One region of the Streptomyces sp. NPDC048523 genome, then DNA from elsewhere that is predicted to be linked to it. Evidence: predicted binding sites of a transcription regulator. Region 1 holds the regulator's gene; the other holds the start of a gene.
The links. Region 1 encodes HspR, which represses chaperone genes until heat shock. Its sites were predicted from a motif close to TTGAGNNNNNNNNNCTCAA; they were not measured.
Positions count from the first base shown of each region.

Region 2: lon (endopeptidase La) is a predicted target of HspR. The motif match lies at 11,027-11,045, and genes of this name have one in related genera.

Region 1 is NZ_JBICWQ010000005.1:496,945-512,541, forward strand. Features, by position in the region: gene dnaK (molecular chaperone DnaK) at 1-944, shown strand, start outside; gene grpE (nucleotide exchange factor GrpE) at 941-1,588, shown strand; gene dnaJ (molecular chaperone DnaJ) at 1,634-2,815, shown strand; gene ACGFWE_RS27895 (heat shock protein transcriptional repressor HspR) at 2,821-3,267, shown strand; gene ACGFWE_RS27900 (fibronectin type III domain-containing protein) at 3,342-4,991, opposite strand; gene ACGFWE_RS27905 (PA14 domain-containing protein) at 5,044-7,104, opposite strand; gene ACGFWE_RS27910 (sugar ABC transporter substrate-binding protein) at 7,345-8,448, shown strand; gene ACGFWE_RS27915 (transglutaminase N-terminal domain-containing protein) at 8,467-9,309, opposite strand; gene ACGFWE_RS27920 (alpha-E domain-containing protein) at 9,312-10,244, opposite strand; gene ACGFWE_RS27925 (circularly permuted type 2 ATP-grasp protein) at 10,241-11,782, opposite strand; gene ACGFWE_RS27930 (LuxR C-terminal-related transcriptional regulator) at 12,114-13,142, shown strand; gene ACGFWE_RS27935 (helix-turn-helix transcriptional regulator) at 13,105-14,079, opposite strand; gene ACGFWE_RS27940 (helix-turn-helix transcriptional regulator) at 14,076-15,116, opposite strand; gene ACGFWE_RS27945 (hypothetical protein) at 15,245-15,400, shown strand; gene ACGFWE_RS27950 (hypothetical protein) at 15,406-15,597, shown strand, end outside.
Region 2 is NZ_JBICWQ010000003.1:941,324-956,920, reverse strand. Features, by position in the region: gene ACGFWE_RS20245 (styrene monooxygenase/indole monooxygenase family protein) at 1-583, opposite strand, end outside; gene ACGFWE_RS20240 (ATP/GTP-binding protein) at 599-1,255, opposite strand; gene ACGFWE_RS20235 (DUF742 domain-containing protein) at 1,236-1,649, opposite strand; gene ACGFWE_RS20230 (roadblock/LC7 domain-containing protein) at 1,646-2,149, opposite strand; gene ACGFWE_RS20225 (nitrate- and nitrite sensing domain-containing protein) at 2,146-4,878, opposite strand; gene ACGFWE_RS20220 (hypothetical protein) at 5,251-6,039, shown strand; gene ACGFWE_RS20215 (MarR family winged helix-turn-helix transcriptional regulator) at 6,918-7,412, opposite strand; gene ACGFWE_RS20210 (lysozyme) at 7,644-8,489, shown strand; gene lon (endopeptidase La) at 8,590-11,004, opposite strand; gene ACGFWE_RS20200 (GNAT family N-acetyltransferase) at 11,204-11,878, shown strand; gene ACGFWE_RS20195 (GNAT family N-acetyltransferase) at 12,096-12,848, shown strand; gene ACGFWE_RS20190 (rhomboid-like protein) at 12,814-13,644, opposite strand; gene ACGFWE_RS20185 (spermidine synthase) at 13,784-14,461, shown strand; gene ACGFWE_RS20180 (response regulator transcription factor) at 14,585-15,322, shown strand; gene ACGFWE_RS20175 (ATP-binding protein) at 15,319-15,597, shown strand, end outside.

The sequences.
Region 1 (15,597 bases):
TCAACGAGATCGACCACGTCGTCCTCGTCGGTGGCTCCACCCGTATGCCCGCCGTCGCCGAGCTCGTCAAGGAGCTCACCGGCGGCAAGGACGCCAACAAGGGCGTCAACCCGGACGAGGTCGTCGCCATCGGCGCCGCCCTGCAGGCCGGTGTGCTCAAGGGTGAGGTCAAGGACGTCCTGCTCCTCGACGTGACCCCGCTGTCCCTCGGTATCGAGACCAAGGGCGGCATCATGACCAAGCTCATCGAGCGGAACACGACGATCCCGACCAAGCGGTCCGAGATCTTCACCACCGCCGAGGACAACCAGCCGTCCGTGCAGATCCAGGTCTACCAGGGCGAGCGCGAGATCGCGGCGTACAACAAGAAGCTCGGGATGTTCGAGCTGACCGGTCTGCCGCCGGCCCCGCGCGGTGTCCCGCAGATCGAGGTCGCCTTCGACATCGACGCCAACGGCATCATGCACGTGACCGCGAAGGACCTGGGCACGGGCAAGGAGCAGAAGATGACCGTCACCGGCGGCTCCTCGCTGCCGAAGGACGAGGTCGACCGGATGCGCCAGGAGGCCGAGCAGTACGCGGAGGAGGACCACCGCCGCCGCGAGGCCGCCGAGACCCGCAACCAGGGCGAGCAGCTCGTCTACCAGACGGAGAAGTTCCTCAAGGACAACGAGGACAAGGTCCCCGGTGAGGTCAAGACCGAGGTCGAGTCCGCCGTCGAGGAGCTGAAGGCCGCGCTCAAGGGCGAGGACACCGCGGAGATCCGTACCGCGACCGAGAAGGTCGCCGCGGTCTCCCAGAAGGTCGGCCAGGCCATGTACGCCGACGCCCAGGCCGGAGCGGCCGCCGGCGGCGAGGACGCCGGTGCCTCCGAGGCCAAGGCGGACGACGACGTCGTGGACGCCGAGATCGTGGACGACGAGCGCAAGGACGGTGCCGCGTGACGGAGGAGACCCCGGGCTTCGACGAGAAGCCCGACGTCCCCTCCGGCGCCACCCCCGACGACGCCGAGCCGAAGGCCGCCCCCGAAGAAGGGGCGGCCCCGGCCGGGGACGCAACAGCGCAGATCGCCGGCCTGACGGCCCAGCTGGACCAGTCGCGCAAGGCGCTCGACGAGCGCACCGCGGACCTCCAGCGGCTCCAGGCCGAGTTCCAGAACTACCGCCGCCGCGTGGAGCGGGACCGGATCACGGTCAAGGAGATCGCCATCGCGAACCTCCTGACCGAGCTCCTCCCGGTGCTCGACGACATCGGCCGCGCGCGGGAACACGGTGAACTCGTCGGCGGCTTCAAGGGCGTCGGGGAGTCGCTGGAGACCGTGGCGGCGAAGCTGGGACTCCAGCAGTTCGGCAAGGAGGGCGAGCCCTTCGACCCGACGATCCACGAGGCCCTGATGCACAGTTACGCACCCGACGTCACCGAGACGACGTGCGTGGCGATCCTGCAGCCCGGGTATCGCATCGGCGAGCGCACCATCCGCCCCGCGCGGGTGGCCGTGGCCGAGCCGCAGCCGGGCGCGCAGACGGTCAAGGCCGAGGACGGGTCCGAGGCCGGCGACGACAAGGACAACGGCCCTGAGGAGGGCTGAGGTCGAAGAGAACGATCGGGACACCGGAAAGGGGGCACGTCGAGGATGAGCACCAAGGACTTCATCGAGAAGGACTACTACAAGGTCCTCGGCGTCCCCAAGGACGCCACCGAGGCCGAGATCAAGAAGGCGTACCGGAAACTCGCCCGCGAGTTCCACCCGGACGCCAACAAGGGCAACACCAAGGCCGAGGAGCGCTTCAAGGAGATCTCCGAGGCGAACGACGTCCTCGGTGACCCCAAGAAGCGCAAGGAGTACGACGAGGCCCGCGCCCTGTTCGGCAACGGCGGCTTCCGTCCGGGGCCGGGCGGCGCGGGTGGCTCCTTCAACTTCGACCTGGGCGACCTCTTCGGAGGCGGCGCCCAGGGCGGGGCCCAGGGAGCCGGCGGCTTCGGCGGCGGACTCGGAGACGTCTTCGGAGGCCTGTTCAACCGGGGCAGCTCCGGAACTACGCGCGTCCAGCCGCGGCGCGGCCAGGACATCGACACCGAGGTCACCCTCAGCTTCACCGAGGCGATCGAGGGTGCGACGGTCCCGCTCAGGATGTCCTCGCAGGCCCCCTGCAAGGCCTGTTCGGGCACCGGCGACGCCAACGGCAACCCGCGCGTGTGCCCGACCTGCGTGGGCACCGGCCAGGTGGCGAGGGGCTCCGGCGGAGGGTTCTCCCTCACGGACCCCTGCCCGGACTGCAAGGGCCGCGGCCTGATCGCGGAGAACCCCTGCGAGATCTGCAAGGGCTCCGGGCGGGCCAAGTCCTCCCGCACCATGCAGGTCCGTATCCCGGCCGGGGTGTCCGACAGCCAGCGGATCCGGCTGCGCGGGAAGGGGGCGCCCGGTGAACGCGGCGGCCCCGCGGGCGACTTGTACGTCACCGTGCACGTCGCTGAGCACCCCGTCTTCGGCCGCAAGGGCGACAACCTCACGGTGACGGTCCCGGTGACCTTCTCGGAGGCGGCGCTCGGCGGCGAGGTCAAGGTGCCGACGCTGGGCGGCCCCTCGGTGACCCTGAAACTGCCCCCGGGCACGCCCAACGGCCGCACCATGCGGGCGCGGGGCAAGGGCGCGGTCCGCAAGGACGGCACCCGGGGCGATCTGCTGGTCACCGTCGAGGTGAGTGTCCCGACCGAGCTGTCGGGGAAGGCTCGTGACGCGCTGGAGGCGTATCGCGAGGCGACCGTGGGTGAGGATCCACGGGCGGAGCTGTTCCAGGCCGCGAAGGGAGCATGATCTAGATGGACGGTCGTCGACGCAACCCGTATGAACTGACCGAGGAGACCCCGGTCTACGTCATCTCGGTGGCGGCCCAGCTGTCCGGACTGCACCCGCAGACGCTGCGTCAGTACGACCGTCTGGGGCTGGTGTCTCCGGACCGCACCGCGGGCCGGGGCCGGCGCTACTCGGCCCGGGACATCGAACTGCTGCGCCAGGTGCAGCAGTTGTCGCAGGACGAGGGCGTCAACCTGGCGGGCATCAAGCGCATCATCGAGCTGGAGAACCAGGTCGCGGCGCTGCAGTCCCGGGTGGCCGAGCTCCAGGCGGCCGTCGAAGGGGCCGCGGCGGCCATGCAGCAGCGTGAGGCGGCGGTGCACGCGTCGTACCGCCGTGACCTGGTGCCGTACCAGGAGGTGCAGCAGACCAGCGCGCTGGTGGTGTGGCGGCCGAAGAAGGCCAGGGACTAGGCACAGCACGAAGAAGGGGCCCGGAGATCTCTCCGGGCCCCTTCTTCATGCGCCGTCAGCGGCTGTGGTGTGTGTCAACGGCCGCTGAAGAACTCCACCGAGGCGCTCTGCGTGCCCTGGCGGCCGTAGGCGTCCACGGCGTACACCTCGGCGACGCAGGGACCGTTCCAGGGGGCCGTCCAGGAGAGGGCGCCGGTGGTGGAGAACCGGATGCCGCTGTCGCCGCAGGCACCCGAGATCTCCCAGGAGTACCCCTTCAGGACGCGTCCCTCGTCACCCGTGCCCGGGGCCGCCGTGACCTGGACGGGCGCGCGCGCCGGCACTCCCTCCGTGACCAGGGTCAGCTTCGGCGCGGCCGGGCCGGTCGCGGTGGCCGGGGTGAGCCGGTCGACGGTGACCTCGGCGGAGGGCACCGAGTCGGCGCCCTGGGCGTCGACGGCGGCCACGTAGTAGTAGGCCTTGCCCTGCGGGGCGGAGGTGTCCTCGTACGACGTTCCCGCAGGGCTGTCCAGCAGGCTCCAGGCGCCGTTGACGGAAGTACGCCGGTAGACGCGGTAGCCGGTGGCGCCGTCGGCCGCGGGCCACGCGAGCGTGGTGGACGCGTCGGCGGGTGTGCCGGTGGCTCCGGTCGGGGCGGGCACCGCCGAGGCGACGGGGCGGGTGACGGTGGCCGGGTCGGAGACCGGGGCGAAGTTCCCGGCCGTGTCGACGGCCTGCACCTTGTACGCGTACGCCGTCCCGGCGTCCGCCGTCACGTCCGTCCATGAGGTCCCCCGGACCGGCTCGGGCCCGTCGGGGTCGGACTGCCCCACGGGCGCTCCCCACACCTCGTAGTGGTCGACGTCCTTGGACGAGGACGCCTGCCACGTGACGGAGTTGCCCGCCGTGGTGCCCAGCGCGGTCACCCCGGTCGCCGCGGCCGGGCCGGTGCGGTCAACCGTGGTCACGGCCTGGTCGGCGGTGCCGCCCGACTCGTTGCCGGCCTTGTCGTAGGCGCGGACCTCGTAGTAGTACGTGTCGCCGGTCACCGGCAGGGCGGTGTCGCTGTACGAGGTGGAGGTGGTCGTGCCGAGCGGCTTGGTGCCGAAGGAGGCCCCCTTGAGCCGCCGGTAGACCCGGTACCCGGCGAGGTCCATCTCCTTGTTCTTCGCCCAGGTGAGCTTGGCCTTGCCGGTGGCCTGGTCGTACGTGACGGAAGTGCCGGTCGGGGTGAGGGGCTTGACCTTGTCGACGTCGGCGGAGGTCCGCGGCGCGTACGTGACCTTGACCTTGGCGGCGCCGGTCCAGTTGGCGTAGTCGACGCGCAGGGTGTGCTTGCCGGACGGGATCGTCACGTTGGCGGTCTTGGTGACCGTGGTGGAGACGTTCTTCCACAGGTCGATCTTGCGGACGCCGTCGAGGTACACCCGCATCCCGTCGAGGCCGGTGGCGCTCAGCGCGAACGGGCCGCCGGAGCCGAAGTCGCGGGTCACGGTCCAGCGGACGCCGAAGTTGTCCTTGGGCAGGCCCGAGACGGGGGCGCCGCTCCAGGAGTCGTCGATCGCGCTGTCGCAGTCGGTCTTCTTCGGGGCGCCGGACAGGCTCGTGTTCGCGTAGAACTGGCGCTGGAACACGGGCGAGGCACACGACACGGCCGCCGGGGCGGGCGCCGCCGTCAGGGAGACGAGGGTGCCGGCGGTGGCGAGCACCAGCGCGCCGGCCGTCGTACGTCTGACAGGGTTCATACGTTCCTCTTGCTTTGAGCGATGAAAGGGTCGGTCGGGCGGGAGACGGTTTTCAGACCACGTCCGGCCTGATCCGAAAGGGATGGGCGGCAGCCGTCTCCGTGCCGTCGGTGCGGACACCGACGACCCGGTAGTACGAGACCTGTCCGAGCGGTTGGGTCTCGTCGAGGTAGGTGTAACGCGAGGTGCCCGGAACGGCCGGCTCGGTGTCCAGCAGGCCGTAAGTACGGGTCACCGGATCCCAGCGACTGATCCGGTACGTGGTGATGTCGGCACACACATCGCCCTCGCACCGCCAGTCGAACGCGGTGATGTCCTCGGAGGTCCAGATCCAGCCTCCGCTGCCCAGCAGCGGCGCGTTGTCCGCGTAAATGCTTTCGGCCGCTCTGGTGTCGAGTTCCGTCGAGGACACGGTAGGAACGGACGGGTCGGTGACCGGCAACGAGTTGCCCCACTTGTCTCGTGCGGTCACCGCGTAGACCAGCGTCTCGCCGTCCGGGATGTCGACACACAGCATCGCCAGCGGGTCACCTGCCCCGTCGTCGAAGCAGCTGTCGAGCCATCGCACGGTCCCGTCGTCGCGACGCGTGCCGATCCAGCCGTCGTAGTAGGCGATGTCGTCGTCGACGGGTGCGTTCCAGCGCAGCACCGTCCCGTCGGCTCGGGGAGTCGCGGTCAGACCCGTGACGGGAAGCGGCGCAGTGCGGTCGGCGGTGGTGACGGTGACCGTCGCGGAAACGGCCGACGCGTTGCCCTTGCCGTCGGTGAGGGTGACGCCGTAGGTGTACGCAGTGTCGAGTTCCCAGTCGAGGTCCTGGCACCCGAACGTGGAATAGTCCTCACCACCGCCTGTGCTGTGGTCCGGGTACTCGCAGGCGACCTTCACCGCGTCGGTCCCGAGCGTCGTTCCCTTCGAACGCAGCACCGTGAAGTGCGCGCCATTGGTCAGTTCGCCGTCGGTGCGATCGCGCGGCGCGTCCCAATGGAGGTCGACCGAGCCCCCGTAGACCACTGCCAGCAGCTTCTCCGGTCTGTCCGGGGCGGTGCGGTCGATGCCGTCGGCGCTGACCGGAGCCGAATACGCGCTCGTGTTTCCCGCGGCGTCGTGGGCGCGCACCACGTAGGTATGGGTGGCCTTCGTCTCCGGAACGCCATAGGTGTGGGATGTCCCCGCGAGCTCCTGGATCAGGATGTACGAGCCCGTGGCCGGGTCCTTCTCGTACAGCTCGTAGCCGGCCGCATCCGCCACCGCGTTCCAGACGACCACCATTCCGTACAGATCGACGTGTGCGGTGAGCCCCGAGGGCGCGGCCGGGCCGGTGCGGTCGGCGGTGGTCACGGCCTGGTCGGCGGTGCCGCCGGACTCGTTGCCGGCCTTGTCGTAGGCGCGGATCTCGTAGTAGTAGGTGTCGCCGGTGGGTGTCGGGACGTCGGTGTGCGAGGTGCCGGTCGTCGTCGTGAGGGGCTTGGTGCCGAAGGCGGTGCCCTTCAGGCGTCGGTAGACCCGGTAGCCGGCGAGGTCCATCTCCTTGTTCTTCGCCCAGGTGAGCTTGGCTGTGCCGGTGGCCTTGTCGTACGTGACGGAAGTGCCGGTCGGGGTGAGGGGCTTGACCTTGTCGACGTCGGCGGAGGTCCGGGGCGTGTACGTGACCTTGATCTTGGCGGCGCCGGTCCAGTTGGCGTAGTCGACGCGCAGGGTGTGCTTGCCGGACGGGATCGTCACGTTGGCGGTCTTGGCGACTGTGGTGGAGACGTTCTTCCAGAGGTCGATCTTGCGGACGCCGTCGAGGTAGACGCGGATGCCGTCGAGGCCGGTGGCGCCGAGCGCGAAGGGGCCGCCGGAGCCGAAGTCGCGGGTCACGGTCCAGCGGACGCCGAAGTTGTCCTTCGGGAGGCCGGTGACCGGGGCGCCGCTCCAGGAGTCGTCGATCGCGCTGTCGCAGTCGGTCTTCTTCGGGGCGCCCGACAGGCTCGTGTTCGCGTAGAACTGGCGCTGGAACACGGGCGAGGCACACGACACGGCCGCCGGGGCGGGCGCCGCCGCCAGCGAGACGAGGGTGCCGGCGGTGGCGAGGACGACGGCGGCTGCGGTCGTCCGTCTGGCTGACTTCATTCGGTCCTCTGGTCGTACGGGGAACAGCAGTTGTGCGGCTGCTGTGATCACGACTCGCGAGGTGTGAAGTTGGTTGTACTAGTGTTCGCGCCAAGTCTTCACACCATTGGCGGAGAGTGGCGTTGCGCACTCGTTAAGTGATTCCGCTTGACGTCGATGGGCGGCCCCGCGTTGGCTTTTCAGTCACATGGGCCGCAATGCCGCGCCCGCGTCCTGAAAGCACCAGAAGTGAGCAGCCCCATGCGTCGTATCGCCATAGCCGTGGCCGCGTCCACGATGACCCTCTCGCTGGCCGCCTGTGGCGCGCTCGGCGCCGCGAGCGGGAGCGAGGCGAGCCCGACCAAGGGCAACGACATCACCGTGGGCGTGCTCATGCCGGAGAAGACGAACACCCGCTACGAGGAGTTCGACTACCCGATCATCCAGAAGAAGGTCGCCCAGCTCACCAGCAAGCAGGGCAGGACCGTCTACGCCAACGGCGAGGCCAACGCCAAGAAGCAGGCCGGGCAGATGCAGCAGATGATCGACCAGAAGGTCGACGTCATCCTGCTGGACGCCGTGGACTCGCACGCCATCGCGGGCATGGTGCAGAAGGCCAAGGACGCGGGCATTCCGGTCATCGCCTACGACCGCCTCGCCGAGGGCCCGATCGACGGGTACGTCTCCTTCGACAACGAGCTCGTCGGCGAGGTGCAGGGCCGCTCCCTCATCGAGGCGATCGGCTCCGGCATCGACACCTCCGACAAGATCGTGATGATCAACGGCTCGCCGTCCGACCCGAACGCCGGGCAGTTCAAGGCGGGCGCGATGTCCGAGCTCAACGGCAAGGTGACGATCTCCAAGACGTACGACGTCGACGGCTGGAAGCCCGAGACCGCGCAGAAGGACATGGCCGAGGCGATCAGCGCGATCGGCAAGGGCAACATCAAGGCCGTGTACTCCGCCAACGACGCCATGGCCGGCGCCGCCATCCAGGCGATGGAGGACGCGGGCATGACCAAGCTCCCGCCCATCACGGGCCAGGACGCCGAGCTGTCCGCGGTGCAGCGGATCGTCGCGGGCGAGCAGTACATGAGCGTCTACAAGCCGTACCCGGACGAGGCCGAGGCCGCCGCCGAGATGGCCGTGACGAAGGTCCAGGGCAAGGGCATCCAGTTCGACGCCCTCGCCTCGGACAGCGTCGACAGCCCCACCGACAAGGACATCCCGGCCCAGCTCGTCCAGGTCGTCGCGCTGACGAAGGACAACATCAAGAGCACGGTCGTCAAGGACGGCATCTACACCGTCAAGGACATCTGCACCTCGGACTACAAGAGCGCCTGCGCGGCGGCGGACCTGCAGTAACCGGCCCCTCCCCGGAGTTCACGCCACCCGCGTGAACTCCACCGTCACCTCGGGCGGTGCCCCCGGCACCCCCCGGTAGATCCCCTTGTGCGGGGTCACGTCGTCGTAGTCCCGGCCCCGGCCCACCACCACGTGGGACTCGTCGGCCCGGACCCGGTTGGTGGGGTCGTAGCCGCACCACTCGCCCGCCCAGTACTCGACCCAGGCGTGGCTCTGTCCCGCGACCGGCCGGTGCAGCTCCGCGTCCCGCTCGGGATGCAGATAGCCGGAGACGTACCGCGTCGGCAGGCCCACGCCCCGCAGCAGCGCGAGGGTGACGTGGGCGATGTCCTGGCAGACTCCGGCGCCCTGCTCCCAGGCCTCGGCGGCGGAGGTGTTCACGCCCGTCGTGCCGGGGAGGTAGGAGACCCGGTCGGCGACGAGGTCGGACACGGCGACCGCCGTCGCGTGCACGTCGAGGCCGGCCGCGAGCTCCCGTGCCTTGTCGACCAGTGTGGCCGGGACGGTCGTCCGGACCGTCGGGTCGAGGAACTCCAACAGGCGTGAGTCCGCGGTCTGCCGGGCGAGCTCGGCCCAGGCGGGCGGTACGGGGAGCGGGCCCGCCGGGTGGGTCTCGACCAGACTGGAGGCCGTGATGGTGAGATGGCCGTGCGGGTCCATCAGGTCGAAGCCGGTGACCTGGGTGCCCCAGTAGTCCCAGTACGACCAGGTGGGCGTGGCCGGGCTGACGGTGACCCGGGAGTCCAGGGTGGTCTGGGCGGGCAGGGTCAGCGGGGTCATGCGGACCTCGTTGTGGGACGAGGCGACGGGCTGGGCGTACGAGACGTGCGTGACGTGCTTGATCCGGAGGCGGCTGGTCATGCTCACGCTCCTTCCTGGGCCCATTCGACGGGCCCCTGGTACGGGAAGAACCGCTCCGCCACCGCCTCCGCGGCAGCCATGCAGGCGCTCTGCAGGTCCCCGAGCAGCAGCGGGAGTTGTTCCTCCAGGGCGTGCAGGTCGAGGTATTCGAGGCGGGTGCGCATCCGGCCGATGGGGCGGCGCGCGGGGTCCTGACGGGGGCGGCCGAGCGCGGTCAGGCACTCCTCCGCCGTCGTCAGGGCGTGCAGCGCGGAGCGCGGGAAGTCCCGGTCCAGGAGCAGGAATTCGGCCACGCGCGGGGTGTCGCCGAAACCGCCGTACACGCGCGCGTAGGCCTCGTCGGCGCCCGAGGCGCTCAGCAGGGTCGGCCAGTCGGGCGCGTGGGCGGCGTCCAGGACCCGGACCGACAGCAGCCGCACGGTCATGTCCACCCGCTCCAGACTCCGGCCGAGGACGACGAAACGCCAGCTGTCGTCGCGGCTCATGGTGGAGTCGGCGAGCCCGAAGAAGAGGGCCGCACGCCGCCGTACGAGTTCCAGATAGGCGTAGGGGCCGGTACGGCGGGCCGCGAGCCGCTGGTCGGCCAGGGCGTGCCAGGTGGAGTTCAGGCACTCCCACATCTCCGAGGAGACGGCCTCACGGGCGCTCCTGGCGTTGAGCCGGGCCGCGCCGAGCGCGCCCTCGATGGAGCAGGTGGAGCGGGCGTCGAAGGCGAGCTGGTCGAGGACCTGCTGCATGTCGACCCGGGGGCCGCCCGCGTCGACGCCGAGGATCGCGTACAGCGACCGGCAGGCCAGGTCCTCGTCGCGCCACGGGTCCTCGAGGAGGCGGTGCAGATAGGCGTCGAGGATCCGGCCGGTGTTGTCGGCCCGCTCGACGTACCGGCCGGTCCAGGTCAGTGCCTCGGCTATCCGGGAGAGGATCACGTCGTTCACTGCTGTCCTCCTTCCTGTACGACGGTGGGAGTGCCGTCGGGACCGTGCTGACGTGGGGCGATGTCCAGGCGGGCGGTTCCGTTCGCGGGCGTGGGCGGTTCCGCGGGGCCCTCGGCGAGCACCCAGGTGTCCTTGGAGCCGCCGCCCTGGCTGGAGTTGACGATCAGGTTGCCCTCCTGGAGGGCGACCCGGGTCAGGCCGCCGGGCAGGACCCAGATGTCGTTGCCGTCGTTGACGGCGAAGGGGCGCAGGTCGATGTGACGGGGTGCCATGCGTTCGCCCGCCAGGGTGGGGGAGGTGGACAGAGCGACCGGGCGCTGGGCGATGAAGCCGCGGGGGTTCTCGGCCACGGCCTTGCGTGTCCTCTCCAGCGTTTCGCGGTCGGCCTTCGGCCCGATGACGATGCCCTGCCCGCCGGCCCCGTCGACGGGTTTCACGACGAGCTGGTCGAGCTGGTCGAGGACGGCCTGGAGCTGGCCGGGTTCGTCGGGCCGGAAGGACTCCACATTGGGGAGAATCGGTTCTTCGGAGAGGTAGTAGCGGATCAGGTCCGGCACGTAGGTGTAGAGCAGCTTGTCGTCCGCGATGCCGTTGCCGACCGCGTTGGCGAGGGTGACATGACCCGCCATGGCCGCGCCGAGGATGCCCGGGCAGCCGATCACCGAGTCGGGGCGGAAGTGGAGCGGGTCGAGGAAGTCGTCGTCCAGGCGCCGGTATACGACGTGGACGGGCACCTCTCCGCGGGTCGTGCGCATCCACACCCGGTTGCCCCGGCACACCAGGTCGTGCCCCTCGACCAGCTGCACGCCCATCAGCCGGGCGAGCAGGGCGTGTTCGAAGTAGGCGGCGTTGCTGGGGCCGGGAGTGAGGACCACGACCCGGGGGTCCTGGGCGCCGTCGGGCGCGGCGGCGCGCAGGGCGGCGAGCAGCTTCTGCGCGTAGCCGTCGACGGGGACCACGTGCTGCTCGGCGAAGAGGGACGGGAAGACCCGGGTCATGGCGCGCCGGTTCTCGATGACGTACGACACGCCGCTGGGAACCCGGACGTTGTCCTCCAGGACCCGGAAGTCGCCCTGTTCGTCCCGGACCAGGTCGATGCCGGCGACATGGATGCGCACGCCGCCCACGGGTTCGAGCCCGTGCGCGGCCCGGTGGAAGTGCGGGGAGTTCAGCAGCAGCCGCCAGGGCACGACCCCGTCCTCGAAGGCTCGGGCGGGCCCGTAGGCGTCCGCGAGGTAGGCCTCCAGGGCCCGGACCCGCTGGCTCACCCCGCGGCGCACGAGATCCCATTCCAGGGCGTCGAGGATCCGGGGCACGAGGTCCAGCGGCCAGGGCCGCTCCTCGCCCGCGAAGGCGTAGGTCACGCCCCGGTCGGTGAAGGCCCGGGCCATCTGGTCGGCCCGGAACCTGAGTTCACTCGGCTCGATCGGCTGGAGCGCGGCCAGTACCGGCTCGTAGGCGGTCCTGACCTCGCCCGGCCGCTCGAACATCTCGTCCCACGCGTCGGCCAACGCGTATGCGTCAAATATGTCCGCCATGACCTGACGTTAAGTGCGGCACGTAACGGGGTGATCACTGCGTGGTTTCCGGCAGTTGACGCGCGGAGCGGACGGTTCCGGCCGGGGGTGAAGGGCCTCGGCGAGGCACTCGTGAGGGTGGCCGCGTCACCGTCAGCTTGTTGCAGAAGGGCGGGGGGAGGGCCGTAGGTAACGGGGTATACCGGCCGTTTTCCGCGCCCTCGGCCCGAGGAGCCGTGTTGCGGAGCCGGTCCGGGCCGCGCATAGTTGCTCCGCCGAGGGGGCTTCGACGCTCCGATGGGGAAACAGGACAAGAGGGCGGTAGACGCTGGAACCGGGGGTGGGATGGGCAATGACCGGGCTCGGGACGGACGACCATCCACACGGTGCTGACCGGCTGTGCGAGGCCGGGGACCGGGTGTACTCCCGGGCCGTACGGCGCGGCCGCGTGCCCCGCGCCGACGCCGGGCCGGTGCCCTGTCTGCTGGAGCTGGCCCTGCTGCACCCGGATCCCGACGACATGGACTGGCTGGTGCCGACGGCACCGCAGGAGGTCATGACCCGGCTGCTGCGCGAGGTCCACGACGAGGTCAGCGCGAGCCAGCGGCGGGTGGGCGCGGCGGTCGCGGCGGTGGAGCGGTACGCGGGCCTGGGACCCAGTCTGGTGCCGGGCGCCGGTGAGGGGACCGCGATCCGGGTCCTCGACGGTCTCTCCCGGATCCAGGCCGCGATGGACGAGGCGACCGAGGCGTGCACGACGGAGGTCCTCACGGTCCAGCCCGGCGGCATCCGTCCCGAGCACGAGCTGACGGAGGGCCTGCACCGGGCGCTGGCGCTGCGCGGCCGGGGCGTACGGATGCGGGACCTCTACACCCACGTCGCCCGGCACGGCCAAGGGCTCCTGAACTACCTGGAGTTGATGGGCGGCTCGGTGCAGGCGCGGACACTGGACGAGGTCATCGACCGGCTGATCCTCTTCGACCGCAAGGTCGCCTTCATCCCCGCGAACGCCGACCGCACCCTCGCCCTGGAACTGCGGCACCCGGCGCTGGTGGAGTACCTGGTCACGGTCTTCGAGCGGCTGTGGCGCCTGGCGATCCCCCTCACCGCCCCTCTGCCCGACACCGGCATCGAGGGCATCTCCCATCGCGAGCAGTCCATCGCCGCACTGCTGGCCGAGGGCCACCAGGACGCGGTGATCGCGGAACGGCTGGGGATCAGCGTGCGCACCTGCCGGGCCCATATCGCCCGGCTGTCGGAGACGCTCGGGGCGGCCAGTCGTACGCAACTGGGCGTGCGGATAGCGCAGGTGGGCCTGGACGGCCCCACCGCGGTGTCCCCGATCACGCTTCCCGGTCAAGAATCCCGGACCGTCCGATGAGGTAGCCGAGCTGGGCCCGGCTCTCGCTGCCGAGCGTCGCCGCGAGTTTGGCGATGTGGACGCGGGCGGTGCGGATGTTCATGCCGAGCCGGTCGGCGATGACGGCGTCGGTGTGGCCTTCGATGAGGAGCGCGGCGATGGCGCGCTGGCGGGGCGTGATGCCCTCGGGTGAGGGCGGGTGGACGGCCCGGGGATACATCGGCGTGGCCAGGCGCCACAGGCGGTCGAACGTGGTGGCGAGGAAGTCGGCGATGGCCGGGTGGCGGATCTCCAGGGCGAGCGTGCGGTCCTTGTTGGCGGGGATGAAGGCGACCGCGCGGTCGATCACGATCAGACGCTGGGTGACCTCGTCGAGGGTGCGGGCCTCCACATCGCCCCGCAGACGCTCGTAGCGGGACAGAATGCTGGGCGCGTGGCGGAGGGTGTGCTGGTAGAGCGTGCGGATACGGCCGCCACGGTCGAGCAGGGCCTGGTCGCGCACGAAGGCCTCGGCGTGGATCCCGGCCGGGGAGTGGGTCTGACTGGTGTGCGGCTGGATGGTGAGGACCTCACCCGAGGAGTCCGCCACGGCCCGGTGAATGGCCCGGCCGATACGGTCGAGACCGCTGAGGACGCTGATGGTGTCCGCGACCGCGGTGGAGCGGCTGTCGATCTCCGCCAGCGACTCGAACACCGCCGCCAGCCGCTCCTCACGGCGCCGTTCGTCCGCGACGCGGTCCGCCACGCCACGCAGCAGCCGACGCAGGGCGAAGGCCGGGGCGATGGGCCGCAGCCACCGCAGGTCCTCGATGTCCGGCTGCAGCAGACCGAGGTCGACGAGACACGGCACCTCGTCCGCCTCCTTCGCGCTCACCCGCCCTTCGCGCAGCGCACGGGTGTACAGGTGCAGACCCGCCTCGCAGAGCTCTTCCGGCCCGTGGGTGTGCGCCCCGCTCACGGGTGGACGTCTCCCCCCGGCATCGGGTGGTCGGGCTTCAGGATGCCCGACTGGGCGATGAGGAAGCCGAGCTGGGCGCGGCTGCCGCTGCCGAGCGCCGTGGCGAGCTTGGCGATGTGGGCCCGGCACGTGCGGACGTTCATCCCCAGCCGCCGGGCGATCGCCTCGTCGACATGGCCCTCCACGAGCAGCTTGGCGATGGAGTGCTGGATGTCCGTGATGCCGTCGGGGGCCGTTTCGTAGGGGGCGCCGGCGTTCAGGGGCACGGCACGGCTCCACATGAACTCGAACACCTTGATCAGGTACCGGACGAGACCGGGGTGACGGAGTTCGAGGGCGACCTGCCGGTCGTCACGGGTGGGGATGAAGGCGACGGTCTCGTCGCAGATGATGAGGCGCTCCACCAGTTCGTCGATGGTGCGGTACTCGGCCTTCCCGTCGGCGAAGTGGTCCACCCAGGCGAGCCTCTCCGGGCTGTACCTGGCCGTGTGCTGGTAGAGGGTCCGGATCCGCACACCGCGTTCTATGAGGGGTCTGTCGCGTTCCAGCGCCTCCATGAGCCTGGTCTCGGAGCTGCGGCGGCCGCTCGGCTGGACCGTGAGCATCTCGGTCTGGCACTGGGCGGTGGCCAGGTCGAGTGCCGCGTTGATGCGGTCGAGGCCCTCCAGCACGGTGATCGAGTGGGTGGAGGTGGTCTCCTGCGCGCTGAGCGCCATGAACGGCTCGAAGACCTCGGTGAGCGCGATCGACAGCCGCCGGTTCTCGCTGATCTCGTGCTCGATGGGGTGCAGGCGCTGCGCCAGGGCGACGGCGGGCGAGACGGGGCGCAGCCAGTTCGCGTCGTCCGGGTCGGGGTGCAGAAGGGCGAATTCCATCAGACACGGAGCGGGCTCGATGTCCGCTCGGAGGATTCGTCCCGTGCGCAGAGCGTTTGCGTAGAGGCGCGTTCCCTCTTCACACAACTCGGTCATCGCATGGGGATGTGTCGCCTTAATCCCATTTGTTGCCAAATCTCCACCCCCCAGGGTCCTGAACATGCAGGAACATGATGCACCGATCGTGTGGCCATGACGTGCCTGAATGAGCCATCGTCTTACTCGACGGGGGAAGAGGGGACCTTCAAGTGAGGACGAAGCCGACTATGCGTAAGAGAATGCTTCGCTCGGTGCTTGTCGCCGCCTTCTCCGCCGTTGTGGCCTTCGGGACTCTGAGTGGCCTCTCCGGTACGAAGAGCGATGCGCGCGAGACGGGTGGTGCGCAGTCTGTTGTTGTCGCGGATGACGATCTGATCGTGTTCCCGGCTGACAGTAAGTGGGACTGAGGCCGATGACCACCCCACCCGACGACCGCTCCTTCCGCAGAGAAATGGCCACCGCCTACCGCTCCGGCTGGCACTTCATCGATCTGGTCACCGCGATCCCCCACCCCGGTGACTCGTTGATGGTGACTGTCTTCGGCGAACCGGTGGTCGTCACGCGGGACGAGGACGAGGACGTACGGGCGTACCGGTGTCTGCGG
Region 2 (15,597 bases), on a different contig from region 1:
CCTCGGTGTCCGGGTGCTCGGGGCGCGGGCCCAGGCCGTGGACGTAGGAGACGGCGAGCGCGCGCTGCGGCTCGCGGTACGGGGAGCGCTCCGGGTCCCTCGCGAACATGGAGACCAGCTCGCCCTTGCCGGCCGAGACCAGCACGAGGTCGTACGTACGGGAGAAGTAGTCGAGGTCGCCGACCGCGGCACCGTGGATGACGAGCTGGCCGCCGCGCTGGGCGAACGTCTCCATCCAGCCGGCCATCTTCACGCGCTGGTCGACCGACTGCGCGTACCCGTCGAGGTGTCCCAGCCAGTCGATCGCGCGCTGCGAGGGGCCCGGGTCGAACGAGCCGGGGGCCGCCACCGAGACGCCGAGTCCTTCGATCTTCGGGGCCTGGGACTCCCAGAAGTTCAGCTGGAGATCGCGCTCGTGCTGGAGTGCCGTGTGGAACATGCACTGCGTCGACATGACCCGGCCGGCGCGGATCTCGTCCGCCGTCCGGTTGGACATCAGGGTGACCTCGTACCCGTGCGACTGGAGGCCGAGGGCGAGCTGGAGGCCGGACTGGCCGGCTCCGACGACGAGTATCTTCCGCATGCGGGTGCTGTTCTCCTACTCGGGGGTGACATCCAGTGCGTGGCCGACCAGGGACAGGAGCGTCTCGATCACCGAGATCTTCCGCCGCGCGTCCATGATCATGACAGGTATGTGGGCGGGGATGGTCAAGGCCTCCCGCACGTCCTCCGGTTCGAAGCGATCGCTGCCGTCGAAGTGGTTGACCGCGACAACGTAGGGCATCCCACAGCCGTCGAAGTAGTCCAGCGCCGGGAAGCAGTCCTTCAACCGCCTGGTGTCCGCGAGGACGACCGCGCCGATCGCGCCGCGCACCAGGTCGTCCCACATGAACCAGAACCGCTCCTGGCCCGGTGTGCCGAACAGGTACAGGACCAGGTCGTCGTCGAGCGTGATGCGGCCGTAGTCCATGGCCACGGTGGTGGTGACCTTCTCCGGGGTGCCGGTGAGGTCGTCGACCTGCTCGCTGGCCTCGGTCATCAGCGCCTCCGTCTGGAGGGGCTCGATCTCCGAGACGGTGCCGACGAGGGTGGTCTTGCCGACGCCGAAGCCGCCGGCCACGACTATCTTCGTGGCGATGGGGGCCCGGGTGCGGTCCGTCTGCCAGGACCTGAGGTTGTCGTCGGTCTCGACATCGACGAACGGGGTGACGCCGAACGCCTGGGAGGCGGCGGCGTCAGAGACGACGGAGTCCACTCAGCACCCTTTCCAGCAGAGCGCGGTCGGGACGGCCCGTACCGTGACCGGTCCCGGTGCCGTACACACGGATCTTTCCCTGGTCCGCGAGGTCGCTGAGGAGCACCCGGACCACGCCGAGCGGCATCTTCAGGAGCGCGGCGATCTCGGCCACCGTGCGCATCCGGCGGCACAGTTCGACGATGGCCCGCAGCTCCGGCATGACCGACCGCAGCCCGCCGTTGGTGAGCTCCTTGCGCTCCTCGGCGGCTTCGAGGGCCGCTGTGCTCGCCACGAACGTCTCCACGAGGAGGACGTGGCCGAAGCGGGTCCGGCCGCCGGTGAGCGAGTACGGGCGGACCCGGGCGGCCTTGCGGTCGCCGCCGCGGACCGGGAGCTCGGGCCTGTTCGTCATCGGGCGCTCCCTGTCGCGTCGTGCTCCAGCGACTGCCGTAGCTCGCTGCGGAGTTCGGGGGTCAGGACGTGTCCGGCACGGCCGACGAACAGGGCCATGTGGTACGCCACGACGCTCATGTCGCAGTCCGCCGAGCCGTGCACACCGAGCAGCGAGCCGTCGCTGATCGACATCACGAACAGACTGCCCTCGTCCATCGCGATCATGGTGTGCTTCGTCGCGCCGAAGTCCATGAGCTTGGCGGCACCGAGGGTGAGGCTGCCGATGCCGGAGACGATGGTCGCGAGGTCGGCGGCGGAGCCTCGCGGGCCGGAGGGTTTGCCGTCCCGGGCCTCGCGTGCCTCCGCGTTGCGCTCGGCGTCGGAGGAGAGCAGGAGCAGGCCGTCGGAGGAGACCACGGCGACGGACTGGACGCCGGGGACCTCCTCGACGAGGTTGGTCAGCAGGAAGTGGAGATTGCGGGCTTCACGACTCAGTCCGAAGGTACTGGGCGCGGTCAACTGCTTGCCTCCTCGGCTGTGCCCCCCGTGGCTTCTTCGGATGCGGTGCGTTGTGTGCGGTGTTCTGCGGCCGGCAGCTGGGTCTCGCCGGTCTGTTCCTTGATCTCCGCCGCCACGTCGCGGTGTCCGGCTTCCGCCCCCCGGTGGAAGCCGCCGAGCCTGCGGCGGAGTGCGTCGGCGTCCACGGACGCGTTGCGCCGGCGCGGGGCCGGGGTGGTGGGTGCGGTGATCCTGGGGGTGCGCTTGGGGAGGCCCTTGTCGGTGAGGGGCTCCTCGTCGGCGCGGGTGTGTTCGGTCTCGGTCTCGCCTGCGGCGGCGGGTTCCGGTGCCGACGGCTCGTCCGGTACGGGGTCCGGCTCTCCCTGTGCCGGTACCGGGGCGAGGAGTTCCATCGTCGTCTCGGCGGGGGACTCCGGCGCCGGCTTCGACTCCGGCTCCGCTTCCGCCTCTGCGTCGCGTACGGCGTTCTCGGCCAGGGCCACCAGGGGGTCGCCGCCCTCCGAACGGCCGCTGAGGACGTTGGAGTTGGCCTCCGCGTCCGCGCCGGGGAGGGAGAAGGAGTGGGTCGCGCCGGTGACCGGGCCGGTGCCGGAGGCCGGTACGGCGGACGCGGGTGCGGCGGTGAGCAGCGGCTTGGGGAGGACCACCACCGCGGCCACACCCCCCTGCTTCTGCTCGCGCAGCTGCACGCGGACGCCGTGCCGGTGGGCGAGGCGGGCCACGACGTACAGGCCGAGGCCCAGCCCCTCGTCGCCCTCGTCGCGCGACTCGTAGGCGGCCTCGGGATCGAAGTCGGCGAGGCGGGAGTTGAGGGTGGTCATCCGCTCGGCGGTCATGCCGATGCCCTCGTCCTGCACGGAGAGCATGACCTCGCCGCTCTCCAGGAGCCAGCCGGAGACCTCGACGGGCAGGTCGGGCGGGGAGAACGAGGTGGCGTTCTCCATCAGTTCGGCCAGCAGGTGCGAGAGGTCGTCCGCGGCGAAGCCGGCCACGTGGGCGTGCGGCGGCAGGGCGGCGATGCGGACGCGCTCGTAGCGCTCGATCTCGCTGACGGCGGCGCGGACCACGTCGACGAGCGGGACCGGCCCGGCGCTCTGCTGCACGTGTTCCGTGCCGGCCAGGACGAGGAGGTTCTCGCTGTGGCGGCGCATGACCGTGGCGAAGTGGTCGAGCTTGAAGAGGGTCGCCAGGCGCTCCGGGTCCTGCTCGCGCTCCTCCAGGCCCTCGATGACGGCCAGTTGCCGCTCGACGAGGCCGAGGGTGCGCAGCGCCAGGCTGACGAAGGTGGCGCCGATGGTGGTGCGCAGGCGCTCCAACTGGGCGGCGGACTCGGCGAGTTCCTCCTTCAGTTGCTCGCGGGCGTCCGCCATCTTCTGGCGCTGGCCGACCAGGTGCTTGCGGTCGGACTCCAGGGTGGCGATCCGCTCGGCGAGCGCGACGGCGTGCGCGTGCAGGGTGTTGACGGAGCGGACGACCTGGGCGAACTCGTCGTTGCGGCCGGTGAAGGAGACCGCTTCCTGGGTCGTGGGGTCCTCGGCCCCGGCGAGCCGGGCGGAGCCGCGGCGCAGCACGGACAGGGGCCGGGTCAGGGTGCGGGCCATGGCGGTGGTGATACCGACGGCCAGCAGCATCAGGGCGCCGAGGATCGCGACCCGCAGCTCCAGCGCGGTGACGTCGTCGTCGCGCAGTTGCTCCAGCGCCTTGACGCGGCGGTCGAAGAGCGCGGACTCGGCGCCGCGCATCAGGTCGACGCGGGCGGACAGGGCGGCGTCGACCTTGCTCGTGCTCGTGCCGAGTTCGCCGTCGGTGAAGGTGGGCTGGTCGGTGAGGGCGGCGAGGTACTTGTCGGCGGAGTTGACCTCGGGGCCGGTGACCGTGGAGTCGTAGCTCGCCTTGGCGGCGGCGGGCGCGGACTCCCGGAAGTCGGCGAGGGCCGCGTCGGAGCGCAGCCGGGCCTGCTGGGCGGCGGCGCTGAGCGCCTCACGCTGCTTGGCGTCGGCGGCCGAGGAGACCTTCCTGGTGGTCGTCAGGCCGGTGATCGGGTCGTAGTCGCTCTCGGTCGACGTCGGCACGCCGAGCGCCGCGAGCAGCAGTCCGCGGGTGGCGGCGGCCTGCTGTACGGCGGAGTCCAGCTCGGCGAGGGAGTAGGCGCCGGAGCCGGCGCGGGCCGGCATCTTCTCGGCCAGTTCCTCGGCGAGGCGGTGCAGTTCGGTGATGGCTGCGGAGTAGGCGTTGTGCGTCTCGAGCGCGGTGGTCCTGCCGGTGAGCGCGGAGCGTCGTACGGCGGCGATGTCGTCGAGGTCGGCACGCAGGGTCGGGGACAGGTCGCTGTCGGCGCGCAGTTCCTCGGCCTGGCGGTCGACGCGGGCGCTCGACTGCTCGCCGGGCGCCTTCGCCCTGGGCCGTCCGGCCGCGATGTAGGGGGTGACCTCGTCGCGTTCGTCGGCGAGCGCGTGGGCGAGGTCGAGGGCGTCCTGGGTCTGCTCGGCGAGCGTCACCAGGTCCTGGGAGTCGTGGAGTTCTCCGGAGGCGGTGACGAGGGAGGGGGCGCCGGCCCCGGCGATCGCGGCGGCCACGACGGCGGCGGCGAGAATCAGCCGGGTGCGGACGTGGGTGGGGCGGCCCTTGCCGACAGGAGTCCCGGGGGCGCCCGGCGTGGCGGATGTGTGCTCCGCGCCGTTGCCGGAGGCCGTCTGCTTGCCTGTGCGACGAGGCCGCGTCTTCTGCACCGCTGCTCGCATTCCTGAACTCGTGATACCCATGGGCCCGGGGTGACGCTCCGTCAACTGGTGTGCACACCGGGGTACGGTTCCCGACCCTCCCAGCGCCGGTGGGCGGTGGTCGCCCATCGCCTGAGCCGCCACCCGAAGGAGTGAACCCCGGAGGGGAGTTGGCGGGCAAGTTCCCGCGGCACACGCACGGACCCGGGGCGGCGGGCCGGTTGGACGCCGGCGAAGACCGATGGCAGGATTCGCCACCACGCGTGCCCGGGGGCAGCCATTCCACCTCAAACCTGGCGGCTGACCTGCGCGACTGCGTCAATTCCGGGATCGTTGCCATGCTTTGGCGAAGCTTGTGAAGGGCTCGTGCAGACTGGCCGAATGCGTACGGAACTTGTCTCGGAACCCGGCGATGTCCAGCGGCCCAACGAGGACTTCGCGAGCGTCGCGCTCCCCGCGTCCGGACGGGGCGGCGTCCTGGTGGCCCTCGACGGGGTCACCCCGCCCACCGGTCCGACCGGCTGTCTGCATTCCGTCCCCTGGTTCACGGCCCGGCTCGGCGGGGCGCTGACCGAACTGGCCGTTTCGCTCATGGATGTTCCGCCGGCCGAGGTGCTGTCCCGCGCCATCGCACGCACAGCTGAGACACATGGTGAAGGTTGTGACCTTTCTCACCCGCGTACGCCGCAGGCGACGGTGGTGATGGCGCGGTGGTCCCCGGAGTCGGTCGAGTACCTGGTCCTGTCGGACTCGGCACTGCTGGTGGAGGCGCCGGACGGCAGGGTCACGGCGGTGCTGGACGACCGTCTCTCCCGTCTCCCCCACGCCTCCCTGGCCACGGACGCGCTGATCGACGCCCACCTGCGCAACAAGGAGGGGGGCTTCTTCACGGCGGCGGCGGATCCGTCGGTGGCGGGGCGCGCGGTGACGGGGGTGCTGCCGCGGTCGTCGGTACGCACCCTGCTGGCGCTGACGGACGGGGCGGCCCGGTGGGTGGAGAAGTTCCACGAGGGCGGCTGGGGCGACTGCTTCACCTTCGTCCGGAAGGAGGGGGCACAGGCCTTGGTGGACCGCGTCCGGGAGCTGGAGCGGGCGGACGCGAAGCCCCGGACGCACCTGGGCCGCAGCAAGACCCACGACGACGCGACGGTGGTGTACGCGGAACTGTGAGCCCGGCCCGCCCTGGGAGGTCGGGACGCACGTCCAGGCGCGAATCCCGGCCACGCCGGTCGGTAGTGGCAGTACCGGTAGCTCCGAACCCTGGGCGATCGGAGGCAGGCGGCCAGGGTCGCGTCCCGCAGATCCATACGGAGAGCCCGGGCGCGCCGGCGGCGGCCGGCCCGTGAGCGGGGGGTCACCCCGAACCCTGGACGGGGCTGGCGGCACGGACAGGACCGCGTCCCGTCCCGCCGAGCGGTGGGCAACCCCAGCCACGTCGGCCCGCACCGACGGTCACCGGCCGGCCCGTGACTGGTCACCCCGAGCCCTGACGGGTTGGCGGCACGGTCCGGACTGCGTCCCGGAGAGCGGTGGGGAACCCCGGCCGCGTTGGGCCGCACGGGCGGTCGCAGACAGGCCCGTGAGCGGGTCACCCCGAACGCTGCACGGGCGAGGACACGGCCAGGGCTGCGGCCTGCCGAGCGGCGCGAGAAGATCGGCCCCGTCGGCCCGCACGAGCGGTCGCCGACCCGCCTGACGGTCGGGGTACGGCCCGGCGGAGCGGACGCGCGTGCGTCGGCTGGGCAGCGATACCGCGGACGCCGAGCCGGAGCGGACCCTGCACGGCATCCTCGACTGCGTCGACCGGCGACCGGCACGGCGGAACAGACCGCCGTGCGGCGCCCTCGGTGCCAACCGGGCACCACCTCGACGGACACCCGGCCGGACGAGACCACCAACGCACTCGACGGCACCCACCCGGCACCACCACCACGGACACCCAGCCGGACCGGACCAGCAGACGGCACCCGCTCGGAGCAGACCACCGCACGGCCTGCTCAACGGCACCACCAACGGACGCCCCGCTACCTCACATGGTGGAACGCCACCTACTTCTCCATGCCCCGGTTCAGCTGGTGCAGCAGTCGCGCCAGTTCCGTCACCTCTCTCGAGTCCCAGTGCGCCAGGCGGCCCGCGTACCGGGCCCGGCGTGCGTCGCGGACCCGTTGGACACGGGAGCGGCCCTCCGGCGTGAGGTCGACCAGCCAGGCCCGGCCGTCCGCCGGGTCCGGCGCGCGGGCGACCAGGCCCAGGTCCTCCAGGGCGCGCAGCTGACGGGACATCGTGGCCTTGCCGACTCCGATGTAGGCGGCCAGTTCGGTGGCGCGCTGACGGCCGCATTCATCCAGACGGACGAGCAGCCCGTAAGCCGCCGACTCCAGGTCGGGGTGGACCTCGCGGGCCATCTCCCCCTGGTTGGCCCGGGCACGGCGCAGCAGGACGGTCAACTCACGTTCCAGCGCCAGGAATCCGGGCTTGTCCACACCGCTCGGCGCCACCTCGGCCCCGCCCGGGACACCGCCGCCGTTTTCCTCTTCGTGCACGTCAGCCCCTGCCTTGAATTTCCCGGCCGTGAATGTTCCGCCAGATTGCGACATCACCGCAGCCCCGTAAGTATTTCGCAGGGCTGGACCAATGGCAGCCGCCGGTCCCACTTCCCGACCCGTCGTCCTCGTACGGAGCGTCTTCAGAGAGGTGACTGGCATGCCCACGTCATCCCCAAAGGTCACTCAGTCATGTCCCACCGAGCGTCACCGAGCCCCCGGAGGCACGCCATGCCCGTGCGCAGACCCGAACAGATACGTCCCCGACGCCTCTTCCTCATAGGTCTCCTGCTCACCGCGTTCTCCCTGCTCCTCGCGGCCCCCGCCCCGGCCGCGGAAGCCCCCGACGCCACCGCCACCGCCACCGCCACCCCGGCCCGCGGCGACGCCCACATGGGCATGGGCGTCGTGGCGCACGACGGCCAGGACGGCCTGCCCGCCGACATCCGTGCCACCCAGACGGAGGGGGTCGACGTCGCCAGCTATCAGGGCAACGTCGCCTGGCCGACCCTGTGGAACAACGGCGTCCGGTGGGCGTACACCAAGGCGAGCGAGGGGACGTACTACACGAACCCCTACTTCTCCCAGCAGTACACCGGCGCCCACGGCGTCGGGATGATCCGCGGGGCCTACCACTTCGCCACCCCGGACACCACGAGCGGCGCGACACAGGCCGACTACTTCGTCGACCACGGCGGTGACTGGTCCAATGACGGCAGGACCCTCCCCGGGGTGCTCGACATCGAGTGGAACCCGTACGGCGACGCCTGCTTCGACAAGTCGCCGAGCGCGATGGTCACCTGGATCCGCGACTTCCTGAACCAGTACAAGGCGCGCACCGGCCGGCAGGCCGTCATCTACACCGCCACCAGCTGGTGGAACCAGTGCACCGGCAACTACGCCGGCTTCTCCGCCAACCCGCTCTGGATCGCCCACTACGCCTCGACCGCCGGCACCCTCCCGGCCGGCTGGAGCACGTACACCATGTGGCAGTACACCTCCACCGGCCCCACGGTCGGCGACCACGACCGCTTCAACGGCGCCCCGGACCGCGTACAGGCGCTGGCCAACGGCTGACCCGCCCCGGGTACGGCGAAGGCCCGGGCCTCCCTCACGAGAACCCGGGCCTCCACCTCAACCGGTGTCGGCGGCCGCAGCCCGCTGACGGGCTACGGCGTCACGCCGCCACCGGGACCTCCGGCGCGGCCCCGTTCGTCGCCGGGGACAGCGCCAGCTCCAGGACCTGTCGGACGTCGGTGACGGCGTGGACGTCGAGCTTGTCCAGCACCTCCGCCGGGACGTCGTCCAGGTCGGCCTCGTTGCGCTTGGGGATGATGACCGTGCTCACCCCGGCGCGGTGCGCGGCGAGCAGCTTCTGCTTCACGCCGCCGATCGGCAGGACCCGGCCGGTCAGCGAGACCTCGCCCGTCATGGCCACGTCCGTGCGGACCAGCCGGCCGGAGAGCAGCGAGGCCAGCGCCGTCGTCATGGTGACGCCCGCGCTCGGGCCGTCCTTGGGGACCGCGCCCGCCGGGAAGTGGATGTGCACGCCCCGGTCCTTCAGGTCAGCGACCGGCAGTTCGAGCTCAGCGCCGTGCGAGCGCAGGAAGCTCAGCGCGATCTGCGCGCTCTCCTTCATCACATCACCCAGCTGGCCGGTCAGCGTCAGACCCGCCGCGCCCGTCTCCGGGTCGGCCAGCGACGCCTCGACGAACAGCACGTCCCCGCCCGCTCCGGTGACCGCGAGTCCGGTGGCGACACCGGGGACCGCGGTCCGGCGCTCCGCCGGGTCCTGGGCCGACTCGGGCACGTGGTGCGGCCGGCCGATCAGACCGCGCAGCTCCTCGTCCGTGACCGTGAACGGCAGCTCCCGCTCGCCCAGTTCGTGCTGGGCCGCCACCTTGCGCAGCAGCCTCGCGATCGACCGCTCCAGGGTGCGGACGCCCGCCTCGCGCGTGTACTCGCCGGCGAGCTTGCGCAGGGCGCTCTCGTCGATGACGACCTCGTCCTTTTCCAGTCCCGCCCGCTCCAGCTGGCGCGGGAGCAGGTGGTCACGGGCGATGACGATCTTCTCGTCCTCCGTGTACCCGTCGAGCCGGACCAGCTCCATCCGGTCGAGCAGCGCCTCCGGGATCGCCTCCAGCACGTTGGCCGTGGCGAGGAAGACGACGTCCGACAGGTCGAGCTCGACCTCCAGGTAGTGGTCGCGGAAGGTGTGGTTCTGCGCCGGGTCCAGGACCTCCAGGAGGGCCGCCGCGGGGTCGCCGCGGAAGTCGGAGCCCACCTTGTCGATCTCGTCGAGCAGGACGACCGGGTTCATCGACCCCGCCTCCTTGATGGCCCGCACGATCCGGCCGGGCAGCGCGCCGACGTACGTCCGCCGGTGGCCGCGGATCTCCGCCTCGTCCCGGACGCCGCCGAGGGCGACGCGGACGAACTTGCGGCCCATGGCGTGCGCGACGGACTCGCCGAGCGAGGTCTTGCCGACGCCGGGCGGGCCCACGAGGGCGAGCACGGCACCACCGCGCCGGCCGCCGACGACCCCGAGGCCCCGCTCGTTACGGCGCTTGCGCACCGCCAGGTACTCGGTGATCCGCTCCTTCACGTCCTCCAGGCCCGCGTGCTCGGCGTCGAGGATCTCCTTGGCACCCTGGATGTCGTACGCGTCCTCGGTCCGTTCGTTCCACGGCAGTTCGAGGACGGTGTCCAGCCAGGTGCGGATCCAGGAACCCTCCGGGGACTGGTCGCTGGACCGCTCCAGCTTGTCGACCTCCTTGAGGGCGGCTTCCCGCACCTTCTCGGGCAGGTCGGCGGCCTCCACGCGGGCGCGGTAGTCGTCGGACTCCTCGCCCTCCTGCTCGCCGTTGAGCTCGCGCAGTTCCTTGCGTACGGCTTCCAGCTGACGGCGGAGCAGGAACTCCCGCTGCTGCTTGTCGACGCCCTCCTGGACGTCCTTCGCGATGGTCTCGGCGACGTCCTGCTCGGCGAGGTGGTCGCGCAGCTGCTGGGTGGCGAGCTTGAGGCGGGCGACCGGGTCGGCGGTCTCCAGCAGCTCGACCTTCTGCTCGGTGGTCAGGAAGGGCGAGTAACCGGAGTTGTCGGCGAGGGTGGACACGTCGTCGATGGCCTGCACCCGGTCCACGACCTGCCAGGCGCCGCGCTTGCGCAGCCAGGCGGTGGCGAGTGCCTTGTACTCCTTGACCAGTTCGGTCGCGTGGCCGGGCAGCGGGTCGGGGACGGTCTGGTCGACCGTGGTCCCCTCGACCCACAGCGCGGCGCCCGGGCCGGTGGTCCCCGCACCGATCTTCACCCGGCTCCGGCCGCGGATGAGCGCGCCGGGGTCGCCGTCGGCCAGCCGGCCGACCTGCTCGACGGTGCCGAGCACTCCGGTGCTCGCGTAGGTGCCGTCGATGCGTGGCACCAGGAGGACCTTGGGCTTTCCGGGTTCCGAGCGGGCGGCGGCCTGGGCGGCCTCCACCGCGGCGCGTACGTCGGTGTCGTTCAGGTCCAGCGGAACCACCATTCCGGGCAGCACGACCTCGTCGTCGAGCGGCAGCACGGGCAGGGTGAGCGGTGTGGACGTCGAAGCCATGATCTCCCCTTAGGCAGTCAAGTTGAGCTATGCCGACTCAATGCCCCGCGGCCTTCGAATGTTCCCCACCCGTTTGCCTGTTCGCTGTCGGCGATCACGACTGCCGGAATCGGCGGGTAGGGCCCTATGGTCGTCCGGTACCGGACAGGTAATAGCCACCTACCGCGAGCGACCATTACAGGGGGATGTCATGGATGTCATGGACGGAGTCGTAAAGGCGTGGGTGACCGGCTGGGTCGTGTCCCGCGGGGCGGCGGCTCCGGAGCATGAGCCGTGGGGTTTCACCATCGACGTGGGACAGCTCGCGCATGTGTCCCGGCACGTCTTCGACGCGCTCGGCGACGACGTGGACGAGAAGGCCGTACGCCAGGTGGCGGACGGGGTGACGGGGGCCGGGGTGTGGCTCAAGGTGTTCCAGGACCCGGAGGTGGTCGGGGGCTGGCTCGGCGAGGGCTGGTGGGTGGATCCCGAACCCGGCTTCCTCATGACGGTCCCCCTGACCACGGCCACAACCACGACCACGCCGGCCGAACGCCCCGCCGCGCCCGCCGGATACCGGCTGCGCACCTGGACCGTCCGCGGCGTCACGCGCATGCTCGTCGCCGCGCCCGACGGTTCCCTCGCGGCGCGCGGCCAGGTCGCCCCGACCGGCGCCACCGCCGTCTTCGACCAGATCGAGACCGCGGCCGCCCATCGGCGCCGGGGACTGGGCAGTCTCGTCATGCGCACCCTCCAGGCCGTGGCGGCCGCCACGGGGGCGCAGACCGGCGTACTGGCGGGGACGCCCGCGGGCCGGGGCCTGTACGAGGCTCTGGGCTGGCATGTGGAAGCTCCGCTCACCAGTGCGAAGTTCGTGGGACCGGACGCCGGGTGACGGCCCGTCACCGCCCGCGGGAAATCCGGAGACGGCAGAGGACGGTCTCTGTCATGCTCCGGTGGTTCCCACCGGCCGCACGACGGGCAACACCGGGCCGGCCCTTCCTCTTCCCGACGGCCACGAGACACGCGCGCGGGGGACGACCATCACGACCGAGAGGCCGACCATCATCACGGCAGGCACACACCCGCTCCTCTCCGCCTACGACGACCAGATGCGCGGTGCTCCCCCGACCCCGCCCGCGGGGGTGACGTACGAGCAGGACGGGCCGTTGCTGCGGATCGTCGGTCAGTTCCGAGGGTTCGTGAGCGGGCCGCGCGACCTCGGCGTGGAGGGCGACGCGCTCGACGAACTCATCGCGCGGCAACGGGACTTCTTCGCGGCGCGCGGCGAGGCCGTCGAGTGGAAGACCCGCTCCCACGACACCCCGGCCGACCTAACCGAACGACTCCGCGCGGCCGGTTTCGTGCCCGAGGAGCGGGAGACCGTCCTGGTCGGCCGGGCCGCCGAGCTGGCCGTACGACAGCCCGTGCTCCCGGAAGGCGTCACCGTGCGTCGCGTCATGGCGGACGCCGACATGCGCCGGATCGCCGCGATGGAGTCGACGGTGTGGGGAGAGGACCGGAGCTGGCTCGCCGACGACCTGATCGGCCGGGTCGCCACCGCGCCGGACGACATCGCGGTGTACGTCGCCGAGGCAGGCGGCGAAGTGGTGTGCGCCGCCTGGCTGGTGTTCCGCGCGGGCACCGAGTTCGCGAGCCTGTGGGGCGGCTCCACGCTCGCCGAGTGGCGGGGCAGGGGCATCTACCGCGCCCTGGTCGCCGTACGCGCCGCTCTCGCCGTCTCCCGCGGGGTCACCTGTCTGCACGTGGACGCGTCGGACGACAGCGCGCCCATCCTGCGCCGACTCGGCTTCCACGCGATCACCACGACTACGCCGTACGTCTGGACCCCGCCGGCCCGCTGACTGCGCCGCGGCGCCGCAGCAGCGGCCAGGTCGCGACACCGATCGCCAGGGCGATCGGGTGACCCCAGTCGGTCATCGGGTCGGTGAACGCGATCAGGTCGGTCACCAGCAGCCAGCCGAAGAGGGCCAGCAAGGACCAGCGCAGCCACGGCCGGAGCAGTCCGGCCAGCGCGCCGAGGCACGCGGCCACGCCGAAGCTGACGCCGTAGTCGAGGCGGTGCAGCGAACTGGCGGGCAGATGCCCGGCCAGGACCGCGAGGCCTGTCGGGACCTCCGTGGCGAGGGTCGCCCCGACATGCCCGAGCAGGAAGACACCCGCCGTGCGCACTCCGCCGATCCGCCGCTCCAGCGCGGTGAGGACGAACAGCAGGGCGAGGGCGTACGGCGAGAGGATCCCGCCCGCGATCCACAGCGCGCTGGCCACCAGCACCAGGACGGGCATCCGCACGAGGTGCGCGACATCGGTGCTGGAGCCCTGGTACAGGGTGTGCACGAGGGCGGGGTCCAGTTGCGCGGCGACCAGGGAGACGGCGGCCAGGACGGCGCCGTAGACGAAGGTGAACGGTGTCCCGGTGGGAGTGGGGAGCAGCCGCTGGAGCCGGAGGACGCGAAATCCGGTGTCCGGGGCGGTCGTTGCCGGGGGTGTCGCGGGTGTCCCGGCGGCACACCGCTCGGCCCGTCCCCGCTGCCGGGGCACCCCGTCGAGGAGCGCGGCCACGTCCGGAAAGCACGCGTCCGGGGCAGGAGCTTTCGGTGCGGGCGGGTCGGAAGGGGCTGGGGGCGTGGTCCGTTCCAAGGTGAGCTGCTCCTTCCGTCCCACCCCACCCTTCGCGCCCCACCCGCCCGCTGTCTGTGACCGACGCCACCCCGGCCCCGATTCACAGGGACTTCTCAAGGAGCCCCGGCCCGGTCGCCGTACCTGCCAAGATGGGCCGATGCCCACCTCGTACGACATTCCCGAAGTCCTGGACCGTCGCGAGGGCCCGTACGGAGAGGTCGTCCTGCGGCGGCACGGCGAGTTGCTCCAGATCATCGCCAACGGCTGCTTCCTGATGGACACCTCCGACGGACGCTCGGAGCGGAGGCTCGTCGACGCGGCGCTCGCCGCGCTCGACGACCGTCCCGATCCGCACGTCCTCATCGGCGGCCTCGGCGTCGGCTTCTCGCTCGCACACACGGTCGCGAACCCCCGGTGGGGCCGGATCACGGTCGTCGAGCGGGAACCCGCGATCATCGACTGGCACCGCGCGGGCCCGCTCTCGGCGCTCACGGCGAAGGCGCTCGCCGATCCCCGGACGAACATTCTGAAAACGGATCTGGTCGAATTCGTCAATGAGACATGCGCCACTTTTGACGTGCTGTGCCTCGACATCGACAACGGACCCGACTGGACGGTCACGGAGAGCAACGGCGGACTCTACGCGCGTACCGGACTCACAAGCTGCGCAAGGGTGTTGAAGCCGGGCGGTGTACTGGCCGTGTGGTCGGCCAAACCCTCTCCGGAATTTGAGCAATCACTGGCAAATGCCGGGTTCCAACAGGTACGTACCGAGGAGATCCCCGTTGCCCGGGGCGTACCCGACGTCGTCCATCTCGCCGTCCGACCTGGATAGCAAAGGGGTGACGGCTCCCCGTACTCTGCTTCCCTACGCCGATCATTCAAGCGTCAATCGCAGTCATGCGCAGACAAGGAATCACCCCACATGGTTCCGGAAAGCACTCCCCAGGGGCGGGCGATGGAGCAGACACACACCTCCCACAACGGTTCGACGGCCACTCCCGGCGCCCAGCGCCGGGTCCTGGTCGTCGAGGACGATCCGACGATCGTCGACGCCATCGCGACCCGCCTGCGCGCCGAGGGATTCCTCGTGCAAACGGCGGTGGACGGTCCGTCAGCGGTCGACACGGCCGAGGCCTGGCAGCCGGACCTGCTGATCCTCGACATCATGCTGCCCGGCTTCGATGGTCTGGAGGTCTGCCGCCGCGTGCAGGCCGCCCGTCCGGTCCCGGTGCTCATGCTGACGGCCCGTGACGACGAGACCGACATGCTGGTCGGTCTCGGTGTCGGCGCCGACGACTACATGACCAAGCCGTTCTCGATGCGAGAGCTGGCCGCGCGCGTGCACGTCCTGCTGCGGCGCGTCGAGCGGGCCGCGCTGGCCGCCACCACGCCGCGCTCCGGCATCCTCCGGCTCGGCGAGCTGGAGATCGACCACGCGCAGCGCCGGGTGCGGGTCCGCTCGGAGGACGTCCACCTGACGCCCACCGAGTTCGACCTCCTGGTGTGCCTGGCGAACACCCCGCGCGCGGTGCTCTCCCGTGAGCAGCTGCTCGCCGAGGTGTGGGACTGGGCGGACGCCTCCGGCACCCGGACCGTCGACAGCCACATCAAGGCCCTGCGCCGGAAGATCGGCGCCGAGCGGATCCGCACGGTGCACGGCGTGGGCTACGCCCTGGAGACGCCGACGCCATGAGCGAGGGTCCGGCCGGCCGGAGAAACCCCAGGGAACCCTGGGGCGGAGTGAGCCCCTTCTCGATCAAGACCAAGCTGGGTGCGCTGGTCGTCATCGCGGTCCTCATCACCACCGGGCTGATGATGATCGCGATGCGCACAGCCACCGAGCTGCGCTTCATCACGGTCTTCTCGATGATCGCCACACTCCTGATTACGCAGTTCGTGGCGCATTCGCTCACCGCGCCCCTGGACGACATGAACGCGGTCGCCCGGTCCATCTCGCACGGCGACTAC